3 regions of the Streptomyces sp. NPDC107765 genome follow, and region 2 is predicted to be linked to each of the others. Evidence: riboswitches for the same ligand, from Rfam matches in the RefSeq annotation. Region 2 holds a riboswitch; each other region holds the start of a gene.

Region 1 (5,919 bases), on a different contig from region 2:
CACCGCGGGCTTCTGCCTCAGCAGCGCGGTCAGCCGCTGCTCGACGCCCGCCGCGCGCCGCAGCCTGCCGTCGTCCTCGTCCATGATCAGCACGATGGCCTGGTTGCTGCCGGACGACTTCTTCATCTCCCGTACGGCGGCGGTCAGCGCCTCCTCCATCGCGGCGCCGTGGTCGACCAGGTCGCCCTTGGCGATCCGGTCCAGGGCGGCCTTGCCGGGCGCCGGATCGACCGCGCCCGGGCGGACGACCCGGCGCACCGCGTCCGGATCGCCGGGGTGGGCGCGGTCGGGGAAGGTCCACAGGCCGTAGGTGTGGCGCTCGCCGACCATCTCCAGGGCGCGGCCCACGGCGCCGAGGGCGACCGGGAGCTTGCCGCCGTCGGCCATCGAGGTGGAGGTGTCCATGAGGATCAGCAGCCGGCTGGGCTTCTGCGCCTTGTCGTAGCCGTGGAGCACCCGGGCGACCTGCTCGGTGCCGGCCGTGAAGGGGACGACGCGGGCGTCGAGGTCGGCGTCGGCGCGGCTGTCGCGCAGCGGGGAGCCCGGCGGCGGCGCGGGGTCCGTGCCGTCCTTGCCGGGGACCGGGCGGTAGCCCTGCGCGGTGAGGACCGGACGGCCGCCGTCCGGGGCGCGCAGCCAGTCGGCGAAGCGGCCGACCGCGGCCTGCCGCTCGGTGGCGTCCGTGGTGCCGCGCCAGTCGACGCGGATCAGCGGGTGGTCGAGCGCCGGGACGTTCTTGGGGTAGTAGGCGACGTAGCGGTCGTCCGTGGCGAGCGGGCCGGCCAGGGCGGGGCAACTGCCGATCGCCCGGCCGAGGTTGTAGTCGGCCAGGGACTTCTCGGAGACCAGCGGCGCCGAGCGGTCGCCCCGGCCGGCGCCGGCGGGGGCCTGGCCGGTGGCGGTGGTGTCGGGGCCGGTGGCCGGGCGCAGTGAGCACAGCAGCTCGGTGCTGTCCGCGTACTGGCTGCCCGGGGCGGAGAGCCGCTGCTCGGCGCCCTCGGCGAGGGCCGGGTCCGGGGAGCCGGAGGAGCCGATGTGCGAGCCGTCGTTGGCGAGGTAGAGGCCGATGGTGTGCAGCAGGCCGGTGCCGGACAGCACCGGGCTGGGGCGCAGCAGTTTGAGGTCCTGGTGGCCGCTGTCGGTGCCGGTGAGCAGGTCCTGCCAGGAGGCGCCCACCGTCTCGACGTCGGCCGGCCGCTTGCCGGCGGGGATGCCGACGACCAGCGGGCTGTAGGCGACCGGGCCGGTGTTGTGCAGGGTCGCCGGGGAGCCCGTGCCGGGCATGCCGCGACGGGCCTCCTCGTAGTCGGCGGTGGATTCCGGGATCCACAGGTCGGGTTGCGGGCCGGGCCGGTAGAGCGGATCGGTGCCCTTGTCGTCCTGCTGTCCCTGGCCGGTGCCCCGGGCCTCGCCCTGCCAGCGGGCGGCGGCGGCGAAGCCCTGGTCGATCTGGTCCTTGGCGGCCGAGTAGACGGTGATCTGGGCGCGCCGGCAGCCCGCCGGGAGGTCGCCCTCGCCCTGCAGCGGGCGGGTGTTGGCCTCGGACATCTCGTAGTCGAACGCGGCCTGGCGCAGGGACGGTTCTGCCTCCGGCGCGGTGAGCAGCCGCAGTTCGAGGGCGGGGGGGCAGTCCGGCGGCGGTTGCAGCAGGTGCCGGACGACGAGCCCGGTGGCGATCAGGACGAGCGCGGTGAGGCAGGCGAGCAGCGGTTTCAGGCGGGGCCGGACGTACTCGTTGAAGTGGCGGCGTAAGCGGACCCGCGGCGGGGTCGGCAGCCGCGCCTCGGGGGTGGCGAAGGACAGCACGACGTCGTCGACGGTGTTCTGCTTCGCGGACCGGGGCTCCCACACGTCGCCCATCGGCGTCCGCTCACCGGCGAGCCGGACCCGTAATTCCCGTACCAGGTCCTCGAAGGTGACGAACCGCCGGCCGGGGAGGCCGTTGGCGAGGATCTGCACCAGGGCGCGGGTGAAGACGGTGCCGCCGGCCGGTTCCTCGCCGCTGAAGATCCGGCGGTTGGGCTGGGCGGCCATCAGCAGCGACATGGGCTTGCGGTGGGAGTGGAAGGCGCCGCCGGCGTTGCCCGCGTAGCAGCACTCCAGGACGATGACGATGCGTTCGGCGCGGGCGCTGTCGAGGCAGGAGAGCACCGCGTCATGCCAGGAGACGGTGGTGTGGCTCTGCCGGGGCACCGAGCCGCCGACCATCAGCCGCAGGTCGCCGCCGTCGCTGCCGACCCAGCCGTGGCCGGAGAAGTACACCAGCAGCAGTCCGCGGGCCTCGTCGGCGGCGGTCTTGAGCGCCTGGCTGAGCTGCTCGGGTTCGGCCGGCCGGCAGGGCGTGATCTCGTCGGCGGTGAACAGGTCCGTGGCGGTCAGCGCGCGGCTCAGCTCGGCGATGTTGTCCTCCACCGCGGGCAGGCGCGTAAGCGTCGCGTAGTCGTGGACAGCGATCAGCAGCGCCCGGTTGATCTTTCCCCGCGCGTCGTATTCGGACATCCGGCTCAGTCCTCGCCGGTGCTGCCACTCTCGTGCGCCGGGCTGCCGGGATCGGGGCGTCCTGGGCCGCCGTCGCCGACGACCTCGACGGCGGGTTCCTCGCCGGCGGCACGCTCCTCCTTGCGGCGCCGCAGCCATTCCCGCACGGCGATGCTCATTCCCTTGGTGACCTCGGTGGCGATCGCGCCGACGATGACCAGGATCAGGTCGTCCACGCCCACGGCCATGTCGGCGGGGCCCGGTTCGTCCCCGTCGCCGGTGAGGTGCGGGGGCTGCGGCCGGTGCTCCCAGGTGTGTTCCCGGCGGCTCAGCCAGGGTTCGCGCTCCAGCCAGGCCCGGAGGTCGTCGAGGTCCTGCTGCGGATTGTCCGTCCCGGTGACCCTGAGGCGGATCTCCTGACGGTCCTCGTGATGGTCGACGTGCTCCGGCATCCCCCAGCCCCCTTCCGGCGGCCCCTTCGCCACCGTGCACCAGATAGTGACGTGGAATCAGGGACGGGGGCAACCGTCCGTGACGCCACCACCACCCTGTGGCGTGCGCCACAGGGCCTGCCGCGGGGCAGCGTCGCAGGTCAAGGGCGAGTTGACGGGCTTCGCGGACCGTGGTGGACTGCCGGGGCCAATCGGCGACAGATGAGGAAGTCCGGTGAGAATCCGGCGCGGTCCCGCCACTGTCACCGGGGAGCGTTCCTCCGACGAGGGCCACGGTCCGTACCGACGTACGGGCGGGAAGGCCGGGGGACACGCCGATCCGGGAGCCAGGAGACTCTGGTCGCCGTCACGTCGAGCCAGGGCGAGGACCCTGAGTGAGGACATACCGCCATGCCTGGCCGCCCGCCCCGCCCCCCACTTCCCGCTGCCGCAGGGCCCCTTCGAGGACCGACGGCGGCCTGATCGGATGCGCGGCGAACACGCGGGATATGCGTGCGGCGCGGCTCTCGGCTTCCTCGGCGACCTGATCGCGGCGGACCCGCGGCGCGGCCATCCGGTGGCCGCGTTCGGCCGGGCCGCCGCCGCCGTCGAGCGCCGGCTGTGGCGCGACCACCGGGGCCGCGGCGCGGCCCACGCCCTGCTGTGCGCGGGCGGCGCGGCGGCCGGCGCGGCGCTGCTGGAGCGGGCCGTACGGCACCGCAGCGGCGCCCGGGTGGCGCTGACCGCGGCCACCGTCTGGGCGGTGCTGGGCGGCACCTCGCTGGGCCGGGAGGCGCGGGCCGTCGGCGGTGCGCTGGAAGCGGGCGATCTGGACGTGGCACGGGAGCGGCTGCCGCATCTGTGCGGCCGCGATCCCCAGGCGCTGGACGGGCCGCAGATGGCCCGCGCGGTGGTGGAGTCGGTGGCCGAGAACACCTCGGACGCGGTGGTGGGCGCCCTGGTGTGGGGCGCGTTCGGCGGGGTGCCCGGTCTGGTGGCGTTCCGGGCGGTGAACACCCTGGACGCGATGGTGGGTCACAAGTCCGCGCGCTACCGGCGGTTCGGCTGGGCCGCGGCCCGACTCGACGATGTCGCCGGCTGGCCCGGCTCCCGGCTGACCGCCGCGCTGACCGTGCTCGCGGGCCCCGACCGGCGCGGTGCGCTCGCGGCCTGGCGGGCGGACGGCGGGGCGCACCCGAGCCCCAACGCAGGTCCCGTGGAGGCGTCGTTCGCGGGCGCGCTGGGCGTGCGGCTGGGCGGCACGCTGGCGTACGGCGGACGGGTGGAGCACCGTCCGGTGCTCAACGGCGCGGCGCGGCCGCCCGCGGTGGCGGACATCGAGCGGGCGGTGCGGCTGTCGCGGCGGGTGAGCGCGCTGGCGCTGGTGGCGACGGTGGCGGGACGGCTGACGGCGGGCGCGGTGCGGCACGGGGTCGCAGGCGGCAGGGGCACGAGCGGGAGGAAGCGCCGGTGAACGGGCAAGGCGGGACGGCCGGGGGGCTCGGCGGCGGGCTGCTGGTGGCCGGTACGACGTCCGACGCGGGCAAGAGCGTGGTGACGGCGGGGATCTGCCGCTGGCTGGTCCGGCAGGGCGTGAAGGTGGCGCCCTTCAAGGCGCAGAACATGTCGCTCAATTCGTTCGTCACCCGTGAGGGCGCGGAGATCGGCCGGGCGCAGGCGATGCAGGCCGCCGCGGCCCGGGTCGAACCGACCGCGCTGATGAACCCGGTCCTGCTCAAGCCGGGCGGCGACCGCAGCAGCCAGGTGGTGCTGCTGGGCAAGCCGGTGGGTGAGCTGAGCGCGCGCGGGTACTTCGGAGGGCCCGGGGGGTCGTCCCCCGGGGAGGCGCAGTACGCGGGCGGGCGGGAGCAGTTGCTGGGGACGGTCACCGACTGTCTCGCCGAACTGCGCCGCACCCACGACGCCGTCATCTGCGAGGGCGCGGGCAGCCCGGCCGAGATCAATCTGCGGCGCACCGACATCGTGAACATGGGCATCGCCCGGGCCGCCCGGATACCGGTCGTGGTGGTCGGCGACATCGACCGCGGCGGCGTCTTCGCGTCCTTCTTCGGCACCACGGCGCTGCTGTCGCAGGAGGACCAGGCGCTGGTCGCGGGGTACCTCGTGAACAAGTTCCGGGGCGATGTGACGCTGCTGGAGCCCGGCCTGGACATGCTGCGGCAGCTGACCGGGCGGCCGACGCTGGGCGTGCTGCCGTACGCGCACGGGCTCGGCATCGACGAGGAGGACGGCCTCCGGGTCTCGCTGCGCGGCGCGGTGCGCGAAAGCGTGGTGGCCCCGCCGCACGGCGCGGACGTGCTGCGGGTGGCGGTCTGCGCCGTCCCGCTGATGTCGAACTTCACCGACGTGGACGCGCTGGCCGCCGAACCGGGCGTGGTGGTGCGGTTCGTGGACCGGCCCGAGGAGCTGGCCGACGCGGACCTGGTGGTGCTGCCGGGCACCCGCGGCACGGTCCGCGCCCTGGCCTGGCTGCGCGAGCGCGGGCTGGCCGACGCGGTCGCCCGGCGGGCCGCGGAGGGCCGCCCGGTGCTGGGCATCTGCGGCGGCTACCAGCTGCTCGGCGAGCACATCGACGACGAGGTCGAGTCGAGGGCGGGCGCCGTCGAGGGCCTCGGGCTGCTGCCCGTACGGGTCCGCTTCGCGGTGGAGAAGACGCTCGCCCGGCCGCTGGGCGAGGCGCTCGGCGAGCCGGTGGAGGGCTACGAGATCCACCACGGCGTCGCCGAAGTGACGGGCGGGGACGAGGCGTTCATGACCGACGGCCGGGGACGCGCCCTCGATGGCTGCCGGGTCGGCTCCGTATGGGGCACGCACTGGCACGGCTCGCTGGAGAGCGACGCCTTCCGCCGGGCCTTCCTGCGGCGGGTGGCGGCGGACGCCGGGCGGGCGTTCGTCCCGGCCCCGGACACCCGCTTCGGCGCGCTGCGCGAGGAGCAGCTGGACCGGCTGGGCGATCTGATCGAGGAGCACGCGGACACCGGGGCGCTGC
Region 2 (5,919 bases):
CCTCAAGGACCCCCAGCTCCTGATCGCCTCGGAGTCCTCCAACAGCTCCAAGAGCGACAGCGGACCGGCCGACTGGAAGCCCACCAACCACGCCTTCTGGTGCACCTACGCCAAGGACTACACCCACATCAAGTCCCTCTATAAGCTCACCACCACCGACAAGGAGAAGACCGCCCTGTCCTCCATGCTCGACAGCTGCACCAACTGATCGACGGGCGGCGGAGGTTGAGCACCCCGACGCCGCCACTCCTCTCGGCGCGTGCCCGTAGCGCGGTGCCCGGCCGGCCCTTCCTCCGGCCGGACACCGCGGCCGTGCCCGGAAGGTCCCTGGGGCCGGGAAGCCCCGCCCCTCACGAGGACTGCGCCGCGTCCGAGGACCCGGGCGGAGGCGTAGGGGCCCACACCCCCGCAGCAGTTCCGTCGCGCACGTGCTGCTCGTACGCGACGACCTTGGCGTGGATGACTTCCCGGCATGCGTGCAGGTCCGCCATCTTCGCTTCCACATCGCGCTCGTGCGCGCGCAGCAGCGCCAGCCGGTCCGGCTCATTGCCCGGACCGGAGCGGACGAGGTCGGCGAACTTCCTGATCGTGGCGATCGGCATGCCGGAGGCCCGCAGCCGGTCGCACAGCGCGAGCCAGTCCACGTCCGTCTGCGCATAGACGCGCTGCCCACCGGCGGAGCGCGGGATCTCCCGCAGGAACAGCCCCTCGCGCTCGAAGAACCGCAGCGCGTGAACGCTCATCCCGGTCAAATCGGCGACCCTGCCTATGGACATGCCGTTCGCGTGCTCACCCATCCTGCCCACCCCTCCAGCCTCTCCGGCTCCTCCGCCCGCTCCTTCGGCGAACCGTACCTTGACCTAGCGTGCACTCCAGCTTTTAGCGTCGTCCGCATGATCACGAAGCAGCAGAAGATCGGCACGGGATTCGGCGCGCACAGTACGGCCGACGAGGTCCTGGCCGGCATCGACCTGACCGGCACCACCGCCCTGGTCACCGGCGGATACTCCGGACTCGGCCTGGCAGCGACTCGTGCCCTGGCCCGCGCCGGGGCCCGCGTCATCGTCCCCGCACGGCGGGCAGCCGTCGCCGAGGACGCCCTGCGGGACGTCCCCGAGGCCGAGGTCCGAACGCTCGATCTGGCCGACCTGGAAAGCGTCCGGACCTTCTCCGACCGCTTCCTGCAGACCGGGCGCACCCTCGACATCCTCATCAACAACGCCGGAATCATGGCGTGTCCGGAGACCCGCATCGGGCCCGGCTGGGAAGCCCACTTCGCCGTCAACCACCTCGGGCACTTCGCGCTCGTCAACCGTCTCCGCCCCTGCCTCGCCCCCGGCTCCCGGGTGGTGGCCGTGGCCTCCTCGGGGCACTTCCTCTCCGACATCCGTTGGGACGACCTCCACTTCCGGACCGGCTACGACCGCTGGCTCGCCTACGCGCAGTCCAAGACGGCCAACGCCCTCTTCGCCCGCCACCTCGACCGCCTCGGTGGCCAGAGCGGACTGCACGCCTTCGCCGTCCACCCGGGCAGCATCCTGACCCCGCTGCAACGCCACGTCCCGCGCGAGGAGTGGCTCGCGCACGGCTGGGTGACCCCCGACGGCCGGCCCACCGACGGCTTCAAGACGCCGCAGCAGGGCGCAGCCACCGCGGTCTGGGCCGCGACCTCACCCCTTCTCGACGCGTACGGCGGCGCCTACTGCCAGGACTGCGACCTCGCGGACCCGGCCGAAGGCGACGACATGCTCGTCGGCGGCGTCAAACCGTGGGCCACCGACCCCGAAGCCGCCGCCCGCCTCTGGGAACTCTCCAGCGCCCTCACGGAGACGGATTTCTGAGCCGTCCGGGCCGGCCGAACCGGTGCCGAACGGTGCCGGACCGAGGCGTCCCCCGGGTCCCGCCGGCCGCCGGCGGCGCTGGGCAACGCCGGCGGGACGTGGCACCATCGCGCTCGTGACCAGCAGACCCACCACGGCCCAGGCCCTGCGCGATCTCGCGTTGCTGCGCCGCGTCCGCGACCGGATCGACCGGGAGTACGCCCAGCCGCTGAACGTGGAGGCGCTCGCCCGTGGCGTGAACATGTCGGCCGGGCACCTCAGCCGCCAGTTCCGGCTGGCGTACGACGAGTCGCCGTACTCCTATCTGATGACGCGGCGCATCGAGCGCGCGATGGCCCTCCTGCGCCGTGGCGGCCTCAGCGTCACCGAGGTCTGTTTCGCGGTCGGCTGCTCGTCACTGGGCACCTTCAGCACGCGCTTCACCGAGCTGGTCGGGATGCCGCCCAGCGCCTACCGGCGCCAGGCGGCGCTCGCACCGGCCGAGCTGCCGCCGTGCCTGGCCAAACAGGTGACCAGACCGATCAGGAATCGAGAAGCGCAGGTCACCGAGCGCCCCTAGCGTGAGAGCCATGGACATCACCATTCACACCAGTTTCCTCCCGCACGACGACCCGGACGCCTCCCTGGCCTTCTACCGGGACACCCTCGGCTTCGAGGTCCGCAATGACGTCGGGAACGGCAAGATGCGCTGGATCACGGTCGGCCCCGCCGGCCAGCCCGACACGTCGATCCTCCTGGCGCCGCCGGCCGCCGACCCCGGGGTCACCGACGACGAGCGCCGCACCATCACCGAGATGATGGCCAAGGGCACCTACGGCTGGATCCTGCTGGCCACCAAGGACCTCGACGGCACCTTCGAGCGGGTGCAGGCCGGCGACGCCGAGGTCGTCCAGGAGCCGACCGAGCAGCCGTACGGCATCCGCGACTGCGCCTTCCGCGACCCCGCGGGCAACCTGATCCGCATCCAGGAGCTGCGCTGAGCCTTCCGGCGAGCGCAGCCATGACCACGGGGGAGGGGGCGGGGCCGCGAAGCCCCGCCCCCTCCGCCCCGGCACGCCAGGGTCCTTACGGCGCCGGAGCGCAGCCTCCGCCGTTGCCGGCGGAGCGCGCCGCCCAGCGCTTCTCGACGCCGGCCAGGCGCCAGTACGCCAGCGCCGCGGCCCACACCACCACGAACAGGCCGACGATGATGAAGCCGACGTTGTCGAGGTCGAGGCCGGAGATCCAGCCGGTCACCGGGTCGCTGAGGCCGAGCTTGTCGTGGAGCACGGTCACCAGCTCGATGGTGCCGATGAAGAGCGCGACGGCGATGGACAGACCGGTGATGGTGAGGTTGTAGTAGACCTTGCGCACCGGGTTGGAGAACGCCCACTGGTAGGCGAAGTTCATGAAGGTGCCGTCGAGGGTGTCGAACAGGCTCATGCCCGCGGCGAAGAGCAGCGGCAGGCACAGGATCGCGTACCAGGGCAGGCCGGCCGCGGCGCCGCTGCCCGCCATCACCATCAGCGTGACCTCGGTGGCGGTGTCGAAGCCGATCCCGAAGAGGAAGCCGAGCGGGAACATCTGGCCGGGGCGGGAGATGGAGCGGGTGAACCGGCCCAGGAAGCGGTTCATGAAGCCCCGCGCATCAAGCCGCTGCTCCAGCTCCGCCTCGTCGAAGCGGCCTTCGCGCATCCCGCGGAACACCCGCCAGATCCCGGTCAGCGCAACGAGGTTGAGGGCGGCGATGAGGTAGAGGAACGTGCCCGAGACCGTGGTGCCGACCGTGCCCAGGATCTGGTGGGTGCGGGATTCGTCGTTGAGGAGGGCGCCGGCGAGTTGGGCACCGCCGGCGACGAGGGCGGCCATGACGACCACCACGCTGGAGTGGCCGAGGGCGAACCAGAAGCCGACCGACACGGGACGCTTGCCGTCGGCCATCAGCTTGCGGGTGGTGTTGTCGATCGCGGCGATGTGGTCGGCGTCGAAGGCGTGCCGCATGCCCAGGGTGTAGGCGGTGATGCCGAGTCCGACGCCGAAGACCTGGCTGCCGACGGAGTAGTGGTGGGGCACCACGAGCAGGAACAGCACGCCGAAGGCGACGACGTGCAGCCCGGCTATGACGGCCATCAGGCCCGCGGTGCGTACGGTGTCCTGCCGGCGCCAGCGGAACGTGGCGGGGGCAGGGGTGGTCGGGGTATCGGTGGACAGGGCCATCCGGCGGTCACGCTCCAGCACCTCGTGGATCACTTCGTGAGATGCCGTGGCCGGTCTCCTGGCTTACAGGTGCACGCGTCCATCCCCGCCTTCCCGGCCGCAGGCTGCGGTCAGTGGCGCCGTACCGCGGAGTGCGGGTACGGAAAAGGGCTGGAAACTCCCCGATCACAGTGGCGAGGGCCGCTCCGGACTGGGACCACGAGGTCCGTCACCGGTCTTCCCGAGCACCACGGCGCGCCAACCCTACGGGCCGTCCAGCGATTCCTACAAGCCTGCACAACTGTGCAGGTATCGAAGATCACATTCGGTGACCTGCAAAGATGTCCTCATGCATCTCGTCCCGGCCGAGCGCGCCGACCACCGCATCATCGACGGCCACCGCGTCTGCGACGCCATCGCCGCCATCGGTGAGCCAGGCGAGGTCCGGGCCTGGGCCGACCGCTTCGCCCTGCTCGCCGATCCCGGGCGCCTCGCCCTGCTGCTCGCCCTCCACCGGGCCGGCCCCATCGCCGTCTCCGACCTGGCGGTCGCCACCGGCATGAAGGACACCGCGGTCTCCCAGGCACTGCGCCTGCTCCGGGCCGCCGGAGTGGTGGAGGGCGCCAAGGACGGCCGGGTGGTGCGCTACCGCGTGGTCGATGACGCGACCGCGGCCCTGCTGACGCACTGCACGGCGGCACAGCCCCGGCCGGCGGAGGCATAACGCCGTGGCCCGCTGCCTGGGACAGCGGGCCACGGCGCTACGGGAAGACTCCCGGACCTGGGGCTACTTGACCGAACCGGCCATGATCCCCTGGACGAAGTGCCGTTGGAACGCGAAGAACACGATCAGCGGCACGATCAGGGACAGGAAGGCGCCGGGCGCCAGCACGCCGATGTTGCTGCCGAACTGCCGCATCTGCGACTGCAGGGCGACCGTCAGCGGCTGCGACTCGTTGTCCGCGAAGAGCAGGGCGACCAGCATGTCGTTCCAGACCCACAGGAACTGGAAGATGGCCAGACTGGCGATGGCCGGGCGGCCCAGCGGCAGGATCAGCTGGGAGAAGATCCGCCATTCCCCGCCGCCGTCCATCCGCGCGGCCTCCAGCATCTCCTTGGGGATCTCCGCGAAGTAGTTGCGCAGCAGGAAGATGGCGAACGGCAGACCGTACGCGGTGTGGAACAGGATGACGCCGGGGATGGAGCCGAACAGGCCGAGCGCGCCGAACAGTTTGGCCACCGGCAGCAGTCCGATCTGCACCGGCACCACCAGCATGGCGACCACGACCAGGAAGATCCAGTCCCGGCCGGGGAAGTCCATCCAGGCGAAGGCGTAGCCGGCCAGTGCGGCGATCACCACGACGGCGATCGTGGTGGGCACCGAGATCAGCACGGTGTTCCAGAAGGCCTGGACGATGCCCGAATCCTTCAGCAGCGCCGCGTAGTTGTCGAGCGAGAGCCGGCCGGGCGCGGTCAGCGCGGTCCACCACCCGCTGTTGGCGTTCGCCTCCTCCGTACGCAGCGAGGAGAGGAACAGGCCGGCGGCCGGGGTGAGCCAGACCAGGCCGATGACGAGCAGGAACAGCTGGATCACGGCCCGGCTGATCCGCTTCGCCGGGCGGCGGTCCGACCGCCTGCGCGGCGGGACGGTTTGCTGGGCGGTGGTCATGACTGGCTCCTGCGGAAGCGACGGATGTTGAGGGCCATGGCCGGCACCACCAGGAGCAGCAGCAGGACGCCGAGGGCGCTGCCCAGTCCCTGGTTGTTGCCGCCGCCGAAGGAGACCAGCCACATCTGCAGGGCCAGGACGTTGGCGTCCTGCTGTACGGGCCCGGGCGCGATGATGTAGACGAGGTCGAAGACCTTCATCACGTTGATCACCATCGTCACGAACACCACGCCC
Region 3 (5,919 bases), on a different contig from region 2:
TGGGCGAGGCCCTTGGCGAGGATGACGATCTCGGTGGTCTTCTGCCGGGCGAAGGCCAGCCAGCGCCGGATCTGCGGCTCGATGTCGGGCTCGGCGGACGCGTCGAGAGGGACGTGGAGGAGGGAGCAGGAGGCGGCGACGTCGACCCGGTCGGCGAAACCGAGGAGGGTGCCGAGGGTGGACAGGGACTTCGCCAGGTCGCTGATCCAGATGTTGCGGCCGTTGACGACCCCGGCGATCAGCCGCTTGCCGGGCAGTCCGCCGACGGCGGCCAGGGCGTCCAGGTTGGCCGCGGCGGCCTCCGTGAAGTCCAGGGCCAGTCCTTCGACGGGGGCCTTGGCGAGCACGGGCAGGGCGTCGCCGAGGCGGTCGAAGTAGGAGGCGACCAGGAGCTTCGGGCGGTCGGGGAGGGCGCCGAGGTCGCGGTAGGCGCGGGAAGCGGCGCTCAGCTCGGCCGGGGTGCGGTCCTCGACCAGGACGGGCTCGTCCAGCTGCACCCACTCCGCGCCCGCCGCGCGCAGGTCCGCGAGGACCTCGGCGTACACCGGGAGCAGCCGGTCCAGGAGGGTGAGCGGGTCGAAACCGGCCGGGGCATCCGGGGCGGGTTTGGCGAGCAGCAGGTAGGTGACCGGGCCGACGAGGACGGGCCGGGCGGCGAGCCCCAGCGCCAGGGCTTCCCTCACTTCATTGACCTGCTTAGTCGAGTCTGCCGCGAGCACGGTGTCCGGGCCCAGCTCCGGCACGAGGTAGTGGTAGTTCGTGTCGAACCACTTCGTCATCTCCAGCGGCGCGCTGTCCTGGGTACCGCGGGCCATGGCGAAGTACCCATCGAGGGCGTCGGCGTCGACGGCGGCACGGTGCCGCGCGGGAATCGCGCCGACCATGACGCTGGTGTCGAGGACGTGGTCGTAGTAGGAGAAGTCACCGGTCGGGACCTCGTGGACGCCGGCGTCGGCCAGCTGCCGCCAGTTGGTGCGGCGGATGCCGACGGCGATCTGCTGGAGGGCGTCGGCGGTGACGCGGCCCTTCCAGTAGCCCTCGATCGCCTTCTTCAGTTCCCGGTTCGGCCCCTGCCGGGGGTAACCGTGGACGGTGGCCCGTACTGCCGCGGCTGCGGACTTGGCTGTCACGAAACTCTCCTTCGCGAGCTCTGGACGAGAGCGACCCCGGAGGGTGCGCAGACGCGAAGGGACGACAGACCGGACGAGCCACGACACGCGTGCCCGCCGGATATGTACGCCGACCCGCCCACGAGGTCACCGGGATCTCCGCGCACGGCCGTCCGCGCGCGGGCAGTGGCAGGTCTTCGGACTCACGGGCACGCCTCGTTCTTCTCCGAGGCACCTACTGGCCGTCGCTTCCCGGGCCCGTCGCTTCCAGGCCCAGTGCGAATGACGGCGGTCGTTCCCGCTCACCGCTGCGGGGCAGTCCCGGATTCCCACCGGGTTCCCTCTTACGACGCGTCTGCCTGGCGGGCAGGGCGAACCAGCTGCACGGTCAGCGTACACACCGGACCGAGGGGGCGAGCGACCGTGGGAGCACCGTCGCCCGCGCCGAGATGGCCTCAACTGCAGGAGGCAGTCGAGAAGGGCGAAATTAATTCAATACTCCGTCACCCCCGTTTACGACGGTTCGGAAAAGATCCCCAAGGGCGTGACCATCGAGGCACACGGCTCAAACGGATTCGCCTTCACGCAACACAAGAGCACCGGAATCAGCGGCCAGCACAACGTCGCCTTGATACCGAACAAGAAGAGAGGCACCTAACGGCACACAGCGACGGCGCGTAAGATCCCACCAGCACCCGGCACAAGGACACGCGATGACTGCTTCCCTCGAACTACTCGCGCACATCATCCCCCCACCCGCGCAGCCCCGAGACAAAGACTGGGACAGCGCAGAGCAAGCACTGGGCATCCAACTTCCCAGCGACTACAAGGAGCTCATCCACACGTACGGAGGCAGCAACTGGGACGACTACCTCTACGTCCTGGAGCCCGGCTGCCCCAACGACAACTACGACCTCATCGAATGGGAAGACCAGCAAACCGAAGCGCTCGACGGACTGTGGGAATTCGAGAAAAAGCCCACTGAACTCGAAGAAGAAGGAACCCGAGTCATCCCGTGGGCCACCACCGACCACGGCGAGTGCCTCTACTGGCTCGTCCGTCCCGGCCAGCACCCCGATGCATGGACCATCATGGTCAATGAGGCACGTGGTGAGCGCTGGGAACACTTCCCCCACACCTGCACTCAGTTCTTGGCCGCCGCCCTCAATGGTGACCTGCGCTCCGAAATTCTTTCCTCTCGATTTCCCCTCTCTGTCCACGAGTTCCGGCAACTTCAGGCGGTATAGCCCGGCAGTCGGCTCCCATGAGCGACCGGCCCGTATGACAGGAACCATTCGGTCCGGGTTGCCACCTGGCTTACGCCACGCTGCCCGGATCCGGGTCGTGCGCACATCCGAGCGTGGTGAGTGCCTGCCAAGGAAGCATGCTGTACTCACGACCTGGATTCGCTGGGTGGGGGAGGCGGTGACCCCCTCCGGTCTCAGCGGTTTCCTTGGGTGAGGAACCCACGCCCCACTAGCTCGCGCGCTGAGCAGTCGCCCAAATCGACGATGCACTGATGGAGCGCAGAGCGCTCTGCTGGGGCAAGGCCGATCCCTCGAGACCGGTTCCCCTCCGCCTGCGCGGAGCGGACTCGATGCACGTCCTGCCGGTCGAGCCGCTGGCGCTCGCGCTGGGCGAGGAGCGGGTGGTCGGCTCTGACCGCACCGTCAGCTTCAACTCGGTGCGCTACTCGACCCCGCCCGGCTACACCGGCGCCAGGGTCTGTGCCGGGTCGTGGGCGAGGAACTGTCGATCACGGCCCGCACCAAGTCCGGTGACCTGTCGGAGATCTGGCGTCACCAGTTGTCCACGCCTGGCGTCCCGCAGCTCATCGATGCGCACTACCCCGACCACCCCGACGGCCGCTCGGTCCATCAGCCCAGGCTGCGACCGCGCTCGGAGGCGGAGGTCGCGTTCGTGGGCATCGGCCCGGGAGCCGGGCGCTGGCTGAAGGAGGCCGCCCCCGCCGGAGCGTCTCGCATCCGCGCCAAGATGGCCCACGCCGTCGAGCTCGCCGCGGTCCTGGGCATCGACCGGGTCGACCAGGCCCTCAGGCTCGCGGCTGCGGCCGGGCGCTTCGCCGAGGACGACCTCTCCATCCTGGAGCACATCGCGGCCAGCGAGCCCGTCGGCCAAGTCGTCCGCGCGGACGAAGCCCTCTTCGTCCAGAACGGCACCATCGCCTGGCAAGCCCTGGGTCGACAGCAGACAGCGGCTGGGGAGTCGATGGCCGACTGGCCGCAGTCAGTCGCCGATGAACCACAGATATAGGTGCAGCCCGCGCTCGACGACCTCGCACAGCTCGCGGGCCTGCCCGGCCCAGTCACCGCCCAATTCGGCAGGAAGCCGGTCGAGTTCCGACAGCAGCAGCGGCACCTGCCGCTGGTTGAAGACCGCATCCCCATACGGAGTCAGGGCCCAGAGCATCGGAAACTCCGCCGAATCCAGATCCGCGAAGCCGACCGTCCACTCCACACCGGCTTTGGCGCGAGCCACGACGTTCCCGCTGTCACCACGCACCGCCATATTGATCATCCGCCGAGCCTATCGGCGCCCACCTCGACCCACGAAGGAATTACCGACCATGACGTTTCCACAGGCCCCGGCCCTGCCCGAGGAACTCGACGAGCTGATGCGCCGAATGCGGCTGCCCTATATGCGCAAGGCTGCACCCGACGTCCTGGCCACTGCCCGGGCTCAGAGGTGGGATCCCGCCGAGGTCCTGCGGCTGCTGATCTCCGAGGAGGTCAGCAGCCGCGACGCGGCCACCCGGCGCCTTCGCCGCCACTCGGCGAACTTCCCCACCGGCAAAACCCTCGCGTCCTGGCGAGCCGAGGACTCCACCATCCCCGAACCCACCCAGAACTCCCTGATCACCTTGGGATGGATCGGCCGCGCGGAGAACCTGGTGATCGCCGGCCCGCCCGGAACCGGGAAGTCGCACTTCACCGGGGGTCTGGCCCAGGCCGCGATCGAGAAGGACCTGCGGGTCGCCTGGTTCACACTGGAGATCCTCGCCGCCGCGATCGGCAAGTCGAAGGTCGACGGCTCGACCGCCCGCACGGTCGCACGGCTCTGCCGGGCCGATCTGATCGTCATCGACGACATCGGCCTGCTCCCGGTCGGCGAGGACGCCGCCGAGGGCGAGTCGCCAGCCGATCTCCACTCCTGTGAACGGCATGCCGCCATCCACCTGGTCCAAACCCGCGAAGCCGATGAACTCCCCGGTGGCCCTGCACTTCAACCGCCCACCACCCGTAGCCGCGCTGGTCGAACTCGGCCTGGAACTGGGCCATGGAGGCATCGCTTTGTTCGCGGGTGAGTGGATCACCCAAGTGCTCCCGCACCTCGGGATCGGCATTCATCGCCGCCCATGGTGCAAGGTCGGAGTCACGCCATCGACGGAGGGCGAGGCGATCGGTACGCAGTTCGGCCATGCTGCCCACCCATGTGAACTCTGCCGTCCGGGCAATCCTTTTTCTTCGATGAGAGCCGACTGGCGACCGGCCTCTCTTGCATGGCGCGTCCTGCCGTCGGGCAGTTGGCTCACGACGGTGCCGCCTACTTCGGCCGGGTGGTGCCGGTGACTCCCAAAAGCCTTGACGATGGGGTGAGTTGGGGCTCGATACTTGGCTGGGTACGGCAGGGGCGGGCAGGCGAGCGGGGGGCTTTCGGTGGGTGCGCTGAGGGACGTTGAGACACAACGGGCCTGGGATCTGGCGCGGGAGGCCGTGCGACGGTTGGCACCGGAGGAGTTGGAGCTCTTCGAGGAGACGGCCGGGGCGTACTTCGACGATCCGCGGCGGGGAGACCGGAAGGCTCGCCAAGAGCCGTTGGGGATCGGCATCGACGCCGTGGTCATCGGGACGCTGACGCAGTTCGCGCTGCCGGTCGCCTCGGCCGTTGCGGGGAACATCGCCACCGACGTCCTGCGCAGGGAACGCCGGCGGGGCTGGTGGCGGTGGGGGCGGCGAGGTGGCGACGGTGACACTGAGGGCGGTGCGGACAACCCGTTCGCCGCGCCGGGCTCCGTACGCGCCGTGGAGCGCAACGGCAGCGAGCCCTCCCGGTCCCAGGAGCTGGAGCGTCTGCGGCAGGTCGCCCATGACCGGGCCATCGCACTGGGGCTGCCGCCGGCCCAGGCGAGTCTGCTGGCGGACGCCATCGTCGGTGGGATGCAGACGCCGCCGGCTCCGGGCGGGGAGGAGATCACCTCATGAGTACGGCGCCGGCCCCCTCGGTCGGCGCTGCCGGGGGTATGCCGCATCCGTTCCGGATGCCGTCGGGGACGTCCCTGCGGTTCGCCCTGCTCATCCTGAGCACGTCGACGGCCATGGCTGCGGCCCTGGGCGGGGCAATCGGCACGGCGGCGTACTTCACACGTGGCGGCGATATCGGCAGCCTCGCCGGGGCCATCGACTGCGCAGCCCGAAACAGCCACCAGGCGATCGACCCCGACAAGTTCACCCGCGCCTGCCCGCAGTCGTTCTTCGGGAACGAGACCGCCCTGGCACTGGCCACCCTGGGGGCGTTATGGCTGGCCATCGGCGTTGTCTACTGGCTACTTCCGGCCTATCGGATCCGCCGGCGCCGACTGCGACCCCTGCCGACCGACGGACTCACCGACATCCGACGCACCCTTGATGAGCTGGCCGTGACGGCCAAGCTGCGCTGCCGGGTGCGTTATGTCGTCGACTGGCGCGACCCGGCCCCCAACGGACTTGCCTTCGGCCGGATCGGGCGTCGCCATGTGATGCTCAGTACCGGCCTGCTGCAACTGCACCGCCGGGATCCCGAGGCATTCCGA

Evidence for each region. Region 2 has a riboswitch for cobalamin ahead of nicT (Nickel transporter NicT). Riboswitches for the same ligand answer to the same signal wherever they lie in the genome.
Region 1: it holds a riboswitch for cobalamin, as region 2 does, so the genes downstream of both, ACZ7MX_RS26875 (cobalamin biosynthesis protein) here and nicT (Nickel transporter NicT) in region 2, are expected to answer to the same signal.
Region 3: it holds a riboswitch for cobalamin, as region 2 does, so the genes downstream of both, metE (5-methyltetrahydropteroyltriglutamate--homocysteine S-methyltransferase) here and nicT (Nickel transporter NicT) in region 2, are expected to answer to the same signal.

The regions. Positions count from the first base shown of each region.
Region 1 is NZ_JBVKBL010000012.1:64,678-70,596, forward strand. Features, by position in the region: gene ACZ7MX_RS26865 (vWA domain-containing protein) at 1-2,499, opposite strand, end outside; gene ACZ7MX_RS26870 (hypothetical protein) at 2,505-2,930, opposite strand; cobalamin riboswitch at 3,134-3,267, shown strand; gene ACZ7MX_RS26875 (cobalamin biosynthesis protein) at 3,397-4,383, shown strand; gene ACZ7MX_RS26880 (cobyric acid synthase) at 4,380-5,919, shown strand, end outside.
Region 2 is NZ_JBVKBL010000006.1:49,377-55,295, forward strand. Features, by position in the region: gene ACZ7MX_RS16515 (GmrSD restriction endonuclease domain-containing protein) at 1-208, shown strand, start outside; gene ACZ7MX_RS16520 (MerR family transcriptional regulator) at 351-797, opposite strand; gene ACZ7MX_RS16525 (SDR family NAD(P)-dependent oxidoreductase) at 894-1,841, shown strand; gene ACZ7MX_RS16530 (helix-turn-helix transcriptional regulator) at 1,957-2,400, shown strand; gene ACZ7MX_RS16535 (VOC family protein) at 2,411-2,821, shown strand; gene nicT (Nickel transporter NicT) at 2,907-4,037, opposite strand; cobalamin riboswitch at 4,069-4,284, opposite strand; gene ACZ7MX_RS16545 (ArsR/SmtB family transcription factor) at 4,366-4,740, shown strand; gene ACZ7MX_RS16550 (carbohydrate ABC transporter permease) at 4,804-5,685, opposite strand; gene ACZ7MX_RS16555 (ABC transporter permease) at 5,682-5,919, opposite strand, start outside.
Region 3 is NZ_JBVKBL010000009.1:345,400-351,318, forward strand. Features, by position in the region: gene metE (5-methyltetrahydropteroyltriglutamate--homocysteine S-methyltransferase) at 1-1,130, opposite strand, end outside; cobalamin riboswitch at 1,281-1,506, opposite strand; gene ACZ7MX_RS23635 (SMI1/KNR4 family protein) at 1,823-2,356, shown strand; gene ACZ7MX_RS23640 (hypothetical protein) at 2,847-3,383, shown strand; gene ACZ7MX_RS23645 (hypothetical protein) at 3,357-3,647, opposite strand; partial or broken gene ACZ7MX_RS23650 (ATP-binding protein) at 3,769-4,191, shown strand; partial or broken gene ACZ7MX_RS23655 (GNAT family N-acetyltransferase) at 4,255-4,549, opposite strand; gene ACZ7MX_RS23660 (hypothetical protein) at 4,844-5,332, shown strand; gene ACZ7MX_RS23665 (M48 family metalloprotease) at 5,329-5,919, shown strand, end outside.